DNA from 4 places in the Bradyrhizobium sp. 613_E4_N2_2 genome. Region 3 is predicted to be linked to each of the others. Evidence: predicted binding sites of a transcription regulator. Region 3 holds the regulator's gene; each other region holds the start of a gene.
The links. The regulator LexA, encoded in region 3, represses DNA repair genes until DNA is damaged. The targets are predictions, from matches to a motif close to TGTTCNNNNTGTGTTCNG.
Positions count from the first base shown of each region.

Region 1: the regulator LexA is predicted to act here: its motif matches at 1,807-1,824, upstream of AB7290_RS33820 (PA0069 family radical SAM protein).
Region 2: the regulator LexA is predicted to act here: its motif matches at 1,921-1,938, upstream of AB7290_RS20340 (single-stranded DNA-binding protein).
Region 4: the regulator LexA is predicted to act here: its motif matches at 1,604-1,621, upstream of ruvC (crossover junction endodeoxyribonuclease RuvC).

Region 1 covers NZ_CP197234.1:7,144,048-7,147,256, reverse strand. Annotated here, with positions in the region: gene AB7290_RS33825 (phosphoketolase family protein) at 1-1,635, opposite strand, end outside; gene AB7290_RS33820 (PA0069 family radical SAM protein) at 1,846-3,009, shown strand; gene AB7290_RS33815 (VOC family protein) at 3,033-3,209, shown strand, end outside.
Region 2 covers NZ_CP197234.1:4,246,696-4,249,904, reverse strand. Annotated here, with positions in the region: gene gyrA (DNA gyrase subunit A) at 1-501, opposite strand, end outside; gene AB7290_RS20345 (DUF2306 domain-containing protein) at 670-1,068, opposite strand; gene AB7290_RS20340 (single-stranded DNA-binding protein) at 1,270-1,767, opposite strand; gene AB7290_RS20335 (outer membrane protein) at 2,218-2,979, shown strand.
Region 3 covers NZ_CP197234.1:4,037,701-4,040,909, reverse strand. Annotated here, with positions in the region: gene AB7290_RS19270 (molybdopterin molybdotransferase MoeA) at 1-697, shown strand, start outside; gene lexA (transcriptional repressor LexA) at 874-1,575, shown strand; gene AB7290_RS19260 (hypothetical protein) at 1,783-2,004, shown strand; gene AB7290_RS19255 (hypothetical protein) at 2,197-2,631, shown strand; gene AB7290_RS19250 (GAF domain-containing protein) at 2,854-3,209, shown strand, end outside.
Region 4 covers NZ_CP197234.1:1,281,681-1,284,889, forward strand. Annotated here, with positions in the region: gene AB7290_RS05975 (methyl-accepting chemotaxis protein) at 1-466, opposite strand, end outside; gene AB7290_RS05980 (YebC/PmpR family DNA-binding transcriptional regulator) at 670-1,416, shown strand; gene ruvC (crossover junction endodeoxyribonuclease RuvC) at 1,652-2,179, shown strand; gene ruvA (Holliday junction branch migration protein RuvA) at 2,176-2,793, shown strand; gene AB7290_RS05995 (hypothetical protein) at 2,790-3,209, shown strand, end outside.

The DNA of each region.
Region 1 (3,209 bases), 3.1 Mb from region 3:
GACGAAGCCGGGATCCTGATGGCTGAAGCCGTTATGGTCCTGCCGCCAGACATGCGAGGTCAGGAGATAGTTCAGCGAGGCGATCGGTCGCCGCCAGGGCAGATGCCGCGTCACCTTCAGCCATTTGGCGTGCTGGTTGAACATGGAATCGACGATGTGGATGAAGGCCTCGTAGCAGGAGAACAAGCCGTGGCGGCCGGTGAGCAGATAACCCTCGAGCCAGCCCTGGCAGAGATGCTCGCTCAAAACCTCCATCACGCGGCCGTCTTGGGCGAGATGCACGTCGTAAGGCTCCGTCGGCTCCATCCAGACCCGTTCGGTCGCCTCGAACACGGCGTCGAGCCGGTTTGACGCGGTCTCGTCCGGACCCATGATGCGGAAGTTGCGCGCCTCGGCGTTGAGGCGGATGACGTCGCGCAAAAATTTGCCGAGCTCACGCGTCGCTTCGCCGGTGACGCCGCCGGGCTGCGGCACGTCCAACGCAAAACTGCGGAAGTCCGGCAGCTTCAACTCCTTCTTCAACAGGCCGCCATTGGCGTGCGGATTGGCGCCCATGCGCCTGTTACCTTCGGGCGCCAGAGCCTGGAGCTCGGGAATAAGCGCGCCGCTGCCGTCGAACAGCTTCTCGGGCTCGTAGCTGCGCATCCAGTCTTCGAGGATTTTCAGATGCGCCGGGTTCTCGCGACAGCCCGCAACGGGAACCTGATGTGCGCGCCAAAAGCCCTCGACCTTCTTGCCGTCGACCTCCTTCGGGCCGGTCCAGCCCTTCGGGCTGCGCAGCACGATCATCGGCCAGCGCGGCCGCTCGACGCTCTTGCGGCCGTCGCGGGCATGCTGCTGGATCGAGCGGATGCTGGCGAGCGCGACGTCGAGCGCATCCGCCATGGCCTGGTGCATCAATTCGGGATCGTCGCCCTCGACGAACAGCGGCTCGTGGCCGAACCCGCGGAACAGGTCGCGGATCTCCGCGTCGCGCATCCGTCCGAGCACGGACGGGTTCGCGATCTTGTAACCGTTGAGGTGCAGGATCGGCAGCACGGCGCCGTCATGGGCGGGATTCAGGAACTTGTTTGAGTGCCAGGACGCCGCGAGCGGGCCGGTTTCCGCCTCGCCATCGCCGACGACGCAGGCGACGATCAGGTCGGGATTGTCGAATGCGGCGCCATAGGCATGCACCAGCGCGTAGCCGAGCTCGCCGCCTTCGTGGATCGAGCCCGGCGTTTCCGGCGCCGCGTGGCTCGGAATGCCGCCGGGGAAGGAGAACTGCCTGAAAAGTTTTCGCAATCCGTCCGTATCGCGCGCGACGTCAGGATAGATCTCGCTGTAGCTGCCTTCGAGATAGGTGTTGGCCACCATGCCCGGGCCGCCGTGGCCGGGACCGCAGATATAGAGCACGCTGACATCGAGCGCGCGGATGACGCGGTTGAGATGGGCGTAGATGAAGTTCAAACCGGGCGTCGTGCCCCAATGTCCGAGCAAGCGCGGCTTGATGTGCTCCGGCCGCAACGGCTCGCGCAGCAGCGGATTGTCGAGCAGATAGATTTGCCCGACGGAGAGGTAGTTCGCGGCGCGCCAATAGCGATCGAGCAGATCGAGCTCGCTGCTCCCTGAGGCCGATTGTCGTTGATTTGTCATGTTCCTGCTGACTTTCACCCAGCGATCGTCACCAACTTTGTTCCGGTGCGATTGATCCCTGTCCGGCATCGAACAGGATCGCCGCGACCGGTGTGTTGCGTGAGGTCAAAGGACCGCGCCCGAAATTTGGGCGGCTACTGTGCATGGGGTTGTTTTTCAGTTTTTTGTTTGTGTTCTTGATTTGTTCCTTTGGCGTGCTATCTTGGCTTCATGAGTCCAGCATCCTCTCATGCTCTCAAGCACCCGCCGGTCACGGCGCCCTCCGAGCCGGCGGGTGCGGACTCTGATTTTCCCGAACTGGCGGTCGCCATCGACAAACAGCGCAGGCGAGGGCGGGGCGCCCAGTCCAATGCCAGCGGCCGCTTCGAGGCCGAGGCCCGCGTCGCCTTCGACGATGGCTGGCAGAGCCTGGAGGAGCTGCCGCCGTTCAAGACCACCGTTGGCGTCGACACCTCGCGCAAGGTGATCACCCGCAACGAATCCCCCGATATCGGCTTCGACCGCTCGATCAATCCCTATCGCGGCTGCGAGCACGGCTGTGTCTATTGCTTCGCGCGGCCGACGCACGCCTATCTCGGCCTGTCGCCGGGGCTCGACTTCGAGTCAAAGCTGTTTGCCAAGCCCGAGGCGCCTTCGCTGCTCGAGAAGGAGCTGGCCGCGACCGGCTACGAGCCGCGGATGATCGCGATCGGGACCAATACCGATCCGTATCAGCCGATCGAGCGCGAGCGTAAGATCATGCGCGGCATTCTCGAAGTGCTGGAGCGCGCCGGCCATCCGGTCGGCATCGTCACCAAGTCGGCGCTGGTCGTGCGCGACATCGACATTCTCGCGCGGATGGCCAAGCGCAACCTCGCCAAGGTCGCGATCTCGGTCACCTCGCTCGATCCAAAACTCGCGCGGACCATGGAGCCGCGCGCGGCGACGCCGCCGAAGCGGCTGGAGGCGCTGAAGCAGCTCTCGGAGGCCGGCATTCCGACCACCGTGATGGTCGCGCCCGTGATCCCCGCGCTGAACGATTCCGAGATCGAGCGCATTCTCGATGCCGCCGCCCATGCCGGCGTCAAGGAAGCCTCCTATGTGCTGCTGCGGCTGCCGCTGGAGGTGCGTGATCTCTTCCGCGAATGGCTGATGGCCAACTATCCGGACCGCTACCGCCACGTCTTCACCCTGATCCGCGACATGCGCGGCGGCCGCGATTACGACGCGAAATGGGGTGAGCGGATGAAGGGCACCGGACCGATGGCCTGGACCATCGGCCGCCGCTTCGAGATCGCCTGCGACAGGCTTGGGCTGAACAAGCGGCGCTCCAAGCTGACGACGGATCACTTTGCGAGGCCGAAGCGGAACGGCGATCAGCTCAGCCTGTTCTGACCGGGAAGCGAAAGAGGCGTAGCATGAGCCAGGAACTTGCCGCGCCGGTGCCGCGGCTCACCGTCATCACACTGGGTGTGAGCGACATTCGCGCCAGCATCGCCTTCTATGACGCGCTCGGCTTCTCGCGTCGGCTGAAGGGGACCGGCGAGGCCGTCGCCTTCTATGATACCGGTGGTCCGGTGCTGGCCCTGTTTCAC
Region 2 (3,209 bases), 210 kb from region 3:
CGACGGCTCGGTTTCGTTGTTGTCGTAGTTCGGCTGGAAGTCGACGGTGTCCTTGTCGATGTCGGCCAGCAGAGCCAACGCCACCTTCGTCAGTCGCGCTTCGGTGTACCGATAGGCGGCCGGGGGATCGCCGTCGACCGAGCCGAAATTGCCCTGGCCGTCGATGAGCGGCACGCGCATCGAGAAGTCCTGCGCCATCCGGACCATGGCGTCGTAGATCGACTGGTCGCCATGCGGATGATATTTACCGATGACGTCACCGACCACGCGCGCCGACTTGACGTACTTCTTGTCGGGCGTGTGCCCCTGCTCGTTCATCGAGTAGAGGATGCGACGATGAACCGGCTTCAACCCGTCGCGCGCATCGGGCAGCGCACGCGCCACGATCACGCTCATCGCGTAATCGAGGTAGGACTTCTTCATCTCCTCGTAGATGGAAACGGGACGAATGTCCGAGGGTTGCGCCGGCTGGTCGCCGGGCTTGTTGTCGTCGTCAGCCAAGGGGAAATCCGGTGAGATTTTATCTGGGAATCATATAGCGCATCGCCCCCCTGATAACCACCCTTGCGAGGTCTGGGGAAGCGGTTTTTCCGACTGTTTTTCCAGAGACTTACGAGCTCAGCACCACTGCCTCGAGCGAAGCCGGAATGAGCCGCCGGGAACCACGTCCTAGGCTCCGAAAATCACCCGGTGCATGATCCGTCCAGGCACAAGCGTGAACAGCCCGGCAATCACGAGCGCGCCGATGAACGTCATGATCATGATACGCCGGTGATCGGCGACCCGATGGGTATGCGCCCGCCACACCGCGAGCGGTAGCATCACCAGCGTGAAGATCGACAGGAGATGGATCGGGCTGAACGGCCCGATCAGACGGATCTGGTGGATCCAGAACGACGAGGCCGCCACCACCGCCATCAGCGCCACCCAGATCCAGCCGATCGTCCGGTGCGGCAGCGTTCCCTTGGGGGCAGCAAACTGGACAAGGCCGAGCACGAAGGCGGCCATGGCGGCAAAGGCATGCAGCGGGATCGCTGGAGCAGCCTCAAGCAGCGGCGCAACGCTCATGCAGGGCTTTCTCCGATCGACGGCCGACCAATGTGAATAGAATTAACATCAAGTTAATATCATTCACATCACGCCTCGTCAAAGGCCTGAGGCAGCACATGAGGCAAGCCCGGAAAAACCGAGCTTTGCCCGCCAATTGGTAAGGAATCCTGTCTCTCTACGCGAGCAAGGTGACATCAGGGGCGAAGCGCCCCGCCCGTCTCAGAACGGGATGTCGTCGTCCATGTCGCTGTTGCGGCCACCGCCGCCGCCGGCGGCAACGGCACGGCGCGGCGCGCTGCTGACGGGACCGGAGGAGCCGAAATCGCCGCCCGGCTCGTCGCCGAAGCTGCCGCCTCCACCGCCGCCGCGGCCGTCGAGCATCGTCAGGGTCGAGTTGAAGCCCTGGAGCACGACCTCGGTGGAGTACTTCTCGGCGCCGCTCTGGTCGGTCCATTTGCGGGTCTGGAGCGCGCCCTCGATGTAAACCTTCGCGCCCTTCTTCAGGTACTGCTCGGCGACCTTGCAGAGCCCTTCATTGAAGATCACGACGCGATGCCACTCGGTCTTTTCCTTGCGCTCGCCGCTATTCTTGTCGCGCCAGGTCTCCGAGGTGGCGATGCTCAAATTCGCGATCGGCCGCCCGTCCTGGGTGCGGCGGATTTCGGGATCCTTGCCGAGATTTCCAACCAGAATGACCTTGTTGACGCTTCCCGCCATCGCCGCTCTCCACTCCGAATGCCACTGAATTTTAGAAGGCCCGGGACGCGCCCGCGTCCTCTGCAACCTGTTGACGCGACCCTATACGCTTGCGCGGACGGATCGGCCCGTCACCCCTCCACTTATCCCCACATATAGCACCCCTGGCCGGTTCGTTCCAGATTTGTTCTTATGACTCCCCTCACCTTGTTGCGCTGGCAAGACGACACCGCGCTGCACAAAGACGGCCTGCGCCAAATGGAATTTCCCCGAATTCCTGAGAACGGCGAAAACAGCTTAACATTCATCAAGTTAGAGGCAGTTCAGATGCCGCCCGACTGTTGCATTCCGGAGACGGACTCCGCCGACCGCCTAAGCTACGCTTGCCGCGGAATTAGATTCTTATAGGCGTCGCGCCTGATCAGCCGCTTCGGGGACTTCGAAAAGCGGTCAGAAACTGGGGGGACTGCAATGAATAAGATTTTGATTGGTACTATTGGTGCAATCGCGTTGGGGCTGTCGGCTCCCGCAAGCGCGGCAGATCTCGCTGCGCGTCCCTACACCAAGGCTCCGGCACCGATGATCGCGACCATCTACGACTGGAGCGGCTTCTACATCGGTATCAACGGCGGCGGCGGCACCAGCCACAAGTGCTGGGACGTCGATATCGGCGGTGGCGTTCTCGTAGGCGAAGGCTGCCACAACGCGACCGGCGGCACGGTCGGCGGCCAGGTCGGCTACCGCTGGCAGTCAGCCAACTGGGTGTTCGGCTTCGAAGGCCAGGGCAACTGGGCCGATTTCTCGGGTGACAACATCAGTGCGATCAGCGGCCTGCGCGATCGTTCGAAGATCAACGCCTTCGGCCTGATTACCGGTCAGGTCGGTTACGCCTGGAACAACGTCCTGGTCTACGTGAAGGGCGGCGGCGCCGTCGTCAGCGATCGCTACCGCAGCTTCGACGTCGCCAGCGGCCTCGAGTTCGACCGGGCCAACGAGACCCGTTGGGGCGGCACCGTGGGTGCGGGCGTCGAGTTCGGATTCGCCCCGAACTGGACCGTGGGCTTCGAGTACGACCACATCTTCCTCGGCAACCGCACCATCGGCTTCACCGGATCCGGCAATTTCGCCCCGCTCGGCGTTGCCACACGCTCCGATCGCATCAGCCAGGACGTCGATATCGGCCTCGTCCGCGTGAACTATCGCTGGGGCGGTCCGATGATCGCAAGATACTGACATCCCTCTGAAATCGCTTGGAGATCAAAGGCCGGCCTCGCGCCGGCCTTTTTGCGTGGGCAACGGGAATTATAGGTCAGTCACCGTTACGTTTTGCGATTATTGTGGCTTTTGGGAGACGCAACTTGCGGCTTTGCTCGTGTAAGCACGACATCAGTTGGACCACGGCGTCCGATGTCCTTCCGAACGCACGGAAGGCAAAAACAGAAACCGGGACTGGGATTAGTTTG
Region 3 (3,209 bases):
ACGCCCGAAGGTCGCGATCCTCGCCACCGGCGACGAGCTGGTGATTCCGGGTACGACGCCGGGTCACGGCCAGATCGTCTATTCCAACGGTTATGCCCTGCACGCGCTCGCCCGCAGCGAGGGCGCCGATACCATCGACCTCGGGGTTGCCGCCGACACGCTGGAGGCCACCACGGCCGGCATCGGCCGCGCGCGGGAGAGCGGCGCGGACATCCTGATCACGACCGGCGGCGCGTCGGTCGGGGACCACGATCTGGTCCAGCAGGCGCTGAGGGACGAAGGTATCTCGATGGCGTTCTGGAAGATCGCGATGCGGCCGGGCAAGCCGATGATGAACGGGCGGCTCGGCGCGATGCGTGTGATCGGCCTGCCCGGCAATCCCGTGTCATCTTACGTTTGCGGCTTCCTGTTCATGGTGCCGTTGATTCGCGCGCTTTCGGGCCGTTCGATGATTCATCACCGCCGCGAACGCGCGGTGCTCGGCCGCGATGTCGGCGCCAATGACCAGCGCGAGGATTACCTGCGCGCACGCCTCGAGCTGCGCGACGACGGCACGCTCGTCGCCCTTCCGGTCAATCACCAGGATTCCTCGCTGCTTGCGAATCTTGCTGCGGCACAGGCACTTCTCGTGCGCGCGCCATTCGCGCCGAAGGCCGAAGCCGGCACGCCTTGCGAGGTCTTGCGGCTGCCCGTGTGATCGCTTCGTTCGCGTGCGTTCCGCGAACTTTGTCGCGTTCACGGTAAATTAAGCAGTTGCGGAACATGTATCGAACATATAGTGTCCGTTCATGATTTGTTTCGAGAATGTAGCGGCTTACTGCTGAATTCAGCGTCTCGGAATCGAACGACATCAACCGGGGGATTTTGGTCGAGATGTTAACGCGCAAACAATACGAGCTCCTGCGGTTCATCAGCGAACGGCTGAAGGAAAGCGGCGTGCCGCCCTCCTTCGATGAGATGAAGGACGCGCTCGACCTGCGCTCGAAATCAGGCATCCATCGCCTGATCACCGCGCTCGAGGAGCGCGGCTTCATCCGGCGCCTGCCCAACCGGGCCCGCGCCATCGAGGTGATCAAGCTGCCCGAGCTTCAGGCCGCCGCCGGCAGCCGCCGCGGCTTCACACCGAGCGTCATCGAAGGCAATCTCGGCAAGGTCCGCACGACTTCGAGCCCGCCGGCGGACGAGGGCGAGCGCCCCGTCGCGGTCCCCGTGATGGGCCGCATCGCGGCCGGCACGCCGATCGAGGCCTTGCAGACCCGCAGCCACACCATCAGCGTACCGCCTGACATGCTCGGCTCGGGCGAACATTACGCGCTCGAAGTGCGCGGCGATTCCATGGTCGAGGCCGGCATTCTCGACGGCGACATGGCGCTGATCCAGCGCAACGAGAGCGCCGATACCGGCGATATCGTGGTGGCGCTGATCGACGACGAGGAGGCGACGCTCAAGCGCTTCCGCCGCCGCGGCGCCTCGATCGCGCTCGAGCCCGCCAACGCCGCCTATGAGGTCCGCATCCTCCCGCCCAACCGGGTGAAGATCCAGGGCAAGCTGATCGGGCTGTACCGGAAGTATTGATACCGGACGTGCCGGTATCGGTTATTGGGCGCCCCGCGCTCTTTCGATCGGCATCGCTGATCCGAGATTGGAGCGGACGATTGTCCGCTTCCGCTGGATAGTCTTTCTGGTTTCGCGCAGATTATCCGGCCCCTCCTCCGACGGTAAATCCTCGGCACGCCGCACGAAGCAGCCCTGCTTCGCGGCCTTCAGGTTCGAGGAGAATGCATGCGCCGGATCGTTCCGAGCAAAATTGCTGTGGCGCTGATCGCAGCATCAGCGTCGCAAGCCTTGGCCGTGCAAGCCTTGGCCGTGCAAGCCTTGGCCGCGCAATCGCGGCCCCGTGTCCGCAAGGACACCGCCGTAAGCGAGCAAGTCCGCAAGGCCGTCGACCAACCGTCGCGGCCGGGCTGGCAATATTCCGGCTGGTCGGCGCCTGCGGGGCGCTGACACGCGCCTGCAGAATGCAAAGGGGCGGGCTTTGTTCCTGGTGGATTCGGGAAAGTTAATGTGATTGCGGCCTGCGGCGGCGAGCCGTAGATTTGCCTACAACCCGGCAGAACGTTTGGTATTTCCACTCTGATAGAGGCCTGCGCCTCGATTAAGAGACGTGGGTCGCTATCCCTGCATGAGGAGCACCCGATGTGTGACTACAGCCTGCATGCCGTCGCGTCGCGTCCCGCCGAAGTCGGCGAGACGATCGTCACGACAACCTTCCGCGGCACCTCGACGCGCGGCTTTGCCTCCGCGGCCGATCCGACCGTCGCGGTCTGCCTGCTCCCGGGGACGGAGCTCGCCTTCGCCGACAACGTCCGCTACGACAATCGCTGGATCTGGACGCGCACCGTCAATTCGCGCGTCGGCAAGTTCGGCAAGATCGATCCGCACATTCCCGATCGCCATCATGATGCGATCGAATTCCCCGACGGCAAATCCGTGCTGGTGACGCAGCTGGTCGAAGGCCAGCGTGCGACCGTGCTGCAGCTACCGGTGACCCAGCCGCTCGGCGAGCGCGAGCACAAGCCGCAGACCATCACCGACAGCCGGACAACCATCACCCGCCTGCCGATCGGCTGATGCAGCCATTCCCGGCCGGCAGGTCGGGCCAGGATTGAAATCGCCATCGCCGGCCGAGGCCGGCGAGATGGTGTCGTTTGTGTCCCGCGAAACTCCATCGGGCGGACCAAGCCGTGGCGTCTCCACCGCACGAAGTTTGCGCTGTCCTGCCTGAATTTTGAACGTCCGTTCCGCAGCCAAATGGCCGATGCTTGGTGCGGCTTGAGACGGCGGGCACGTTCGATGAAGACCTTCATTCGCGTCGTTGAACTCTGGGTGCCTGACCGCACGCGCATGCGGCTGGAATTCGGCGGCGGCCTCTACGGCGAAGGGTTGTCCGCGTTTAGGGACGTGAGCGAGGGTCTGCATTTCGGATATGACGAGGGGCTTCCCGGCAAGGCCTGGACCAGCGGCCACCCCGTGATCCTCACCAGATTCACCGATTCCTATTTCAGGCGGACCGATCAGGCCATCGCCGCCGGGCTGACCTGCGGCGTTGCGGTGCCGGTGTTTTCAGGCGAATTCCTGCAAGCCGTCATGGTGCTGTTCTGCGGCGACGATGAGGCCCATGTCGGCGCGATCGAGCTCTGGCACAACGA
Region 4 (3,209 bases), 2.8 Mb from region 3:
TCAGATTGACGACGTTGCCGATGGCGGCGGAGGATTCACGCAGGCGGTCAACGTTGGCGCGGGCTTCCTGCGCTGCGGCGCTGGCTTCGTCGGCGAGCTTGGCGGCCTCGCGCACCTGCGCGCCGATGCCTTGCGCGGACTGGGTGAACTTGTCGGCGGCATGGGCGAAGGTTGAGGCGTTCGACTGCGCCGCATTGGTGCGACCGGTGAGGGCGTCGGTGCGCTCGCGAATATCCGCGAGCGTTGCCGCGGTCGCCTCCGCGCCGCCGGCGACCGAGTTGGCGGCCCGCTCGAGCTGGCGGATCATGGCGCCGAGCTCGAGTTCCAGCAGTTCCAGGATTTCCCTGGCGGAATCGCCCTCGGCCGACAGGGCAGGCGCGGGATCGACCGGCGACGGCGCGGCCTGCGGGGGTGCCACGGGCGCGGACAAGTCGGGCAGACGCTTCCGAAACAATGCGAACGCCATCAGGTCACTCTTGTCGGGGAACGGGCGGTTGCTATTTTCGCAGGCCGGAATGAAATCAGGGTTAACGGTGCCTGGCTCCTAGGCACGGGGCACTACGGTATTACCTTAAAGTCGTAGAGCCTCTTTCATTCCGGTGGGTTGGCGGCCTATAAGGCCGCGCTTCCCACGCTCACCTTTGGCGCACGATTCCTTACGAGACACGCATGGCCGGACATTCCCAATTCAAGAACATCATGCACCGCAAGGGGCGGCAGGATGCCCAGAAGTCGAAGCTGTTCGGCAAGCTGGCGCGGGAAATCACCGTCGCGGCCAAGCTGGGCACGCCCGACCCCAACATGAACCCGCGCCTGCGCGCCGCCATCATCGCGGCGCGCCAGGAGAACATGCCGAAGGACAATATCGAGCGCGCCGTCAAGAAGGCGCTCGGCAATGAGGGCGAGAACTATGACGAGATCCGCTACGAGGGTTACGGCCCCGGCGGCGTCGCCGTCATCGTCGAGGCGCTGACCGACAACCGCAACCGCGCCGCCTCCGACATCCGCTCCTTCTTCACCAAATCGGGCGGCAATCTCGGCGAAACCGGCTCGGTCTCCTTCATGTTCGACCGCACCGGCATCATCGAATACGACCGCAGCGTCGCCTCCGACGACGCGGTGCTGGATGCCGCGATCGAGGCCGGCGCCGACGACGTGGTATCGAGCGAAGGCGGACACGAGATCTACGCCTCGACCGAAGGCTATCGCGACGTCGCCAAGGCGCTGGAAGCCAAGTTCGGCGAGCCGCGCAAGGCTGCGCTGATCTGGAAGCCGCAGAATACGGTCGCGGTCGACGACGAGACCGGCGAGAAGCTCCTGAAGCTGATGGATCTGCTCAACGAGCACGACGACGTCCAGCACGTCTACGCCAATTTCGAGATGTCGGACGCGCTGTTGGCGAAGATGGGCGGCTGAGGTCGCTAATCCCAATCTCCGCTGTCGTCGCCCGGCTTGACCGGGCGACCCAGTATTCCAGAGACGCCAGAAGGATACGGAGAAGCCGCGGCGTACTGGATACCCCGCTTTCGCGGGGTATGACCGCGTGCCTTGTGGTCGTCATCGCGGGCGCCCAATCGCGACACCCCACTTCCCCTGTTACTTCCGTTCTGTTTCTGTTTCCCCCACCGCAGCCAGCCGCTATCACTGGCCCATGACTGCGCTCCCGATTCGTGGCCCCGTTCGCATCATCGGCATCGACCCCGGCCTGCGCCGCACCGGCTGGGGCGTGATCGAGGCCGAGGGCAATCGCCTGATCTACGTCGCCTGCGGCTCGGTGGAACCGCCGGACGATTTGCCGCTGGCGAGCCGGCTGCTCGCGATCCATGAGGGGCTTGCCGCTGTCCTGTCCGGTCACAAGCCGATGGAAGCCGCGGTCGAGCAGACCTTTGTGAACAAGGACGGCGTCGCGACGCTGAAGCTCGGCCAGGCCCGCGGCGTCGCCATGCTGGCGCCCGCGATGTTCGGCATTACTGTCGCCGAATACGCGCCGAACCAAGTCAAGAAGACGGTGGTCGGCGCCGGCCACGCCGACAAGCACCAGATCGCGATGATGCTGAAGATTTTGCTGCCGAAAGCCGAGCCGCCGTCAGCGGACGCCGCCGACGCGCTCGCCATCGCCATTACCCACGCCCATCATCGCCAAAGCACGGCGCTCAGGCTGAAGGTGGCGGGCTTATGATCGGCAAGCTCAAGGGCCTGATCGATTCCTACGGCGAGGATTATGTGCTCCTCGACGTCGGCGGGGTCGGCTATCAGGTGCATTGCTCGGCCCGCACGCTGCAGCATCTGCCCTCGCCCGGCGAGGCCGCGGTGCTGTCGATCGAGACTTACGTCCGCGAGGACCAGATAAAGCTGTTCGGCTTCCGCACCGACCAGGAGCGCGAATGGTTTCGCCTGCTCCAGACCGTGCAGGGCGTCGGCGCCAAGGTCGCGCTCGCCGTGCTCGGCACGCTGGCGCCTTCCGACCTCGCCAACGCGATTGCGCTGCGCGACAAGGCCGCGGTGGCACGCACGCCGGGCGTCGGCCCCAAGGTTGCCGAGCGCATCGTTACCGAGCTGAAGGACAAGGCGCCTGCTTTCGCCAATGTCGATCCCGCCGTCGTGCATCTCGCCGGCGCCGTCGACGACCAGCGCGCGCCGCGCCCGGTGGCAGATGCGATCTCTGCGCTGGTCAATCTCGGCTACGGCCAGCCGCAGGCGGCTGCCGCTATTGCATCCGCATCGCGCAGCGCGGGCGAGAGCGCCGAGACCGCGCAACTCATCCGGCTAGGCCTGAAGGAGCTGTCGAAGTGAGCGCGGCCCACGCCAATCCCGTCGCCGCCCTGTTTCGTCGCCTTTCGCGCGTGGCCGGTATCGTCGTGATTTTCTCCATTGTCGGGCCGCTGACGACCGCCGCGTTGGTTGCTGTGACGGTAACGGCGCTCGGCGCCGCGGTGCTGCAGATGTTTCTCGTGTTCCTCGAACTGGAAGCACTGCGTGCTCTGGTTTCGATCGCGGTCGTGCTGTTGGCCATCGTCACGATTCTCGCCTCGTTCCTTCCTGCAGTCGTCGCCGGCCTGATATTTGCGTTGGCGGCGGTCTACGCCGATCTCAACATGATCTGGATGGCGTGGCTCGCCGCGGCCGTGGGCGCGGCCGGCTTCGTCATGGTTGGCATGTTCGTCGTGCCCTCCGAAACCTCGGCGGTGATCGTGCCGAGTGTCCGTTCC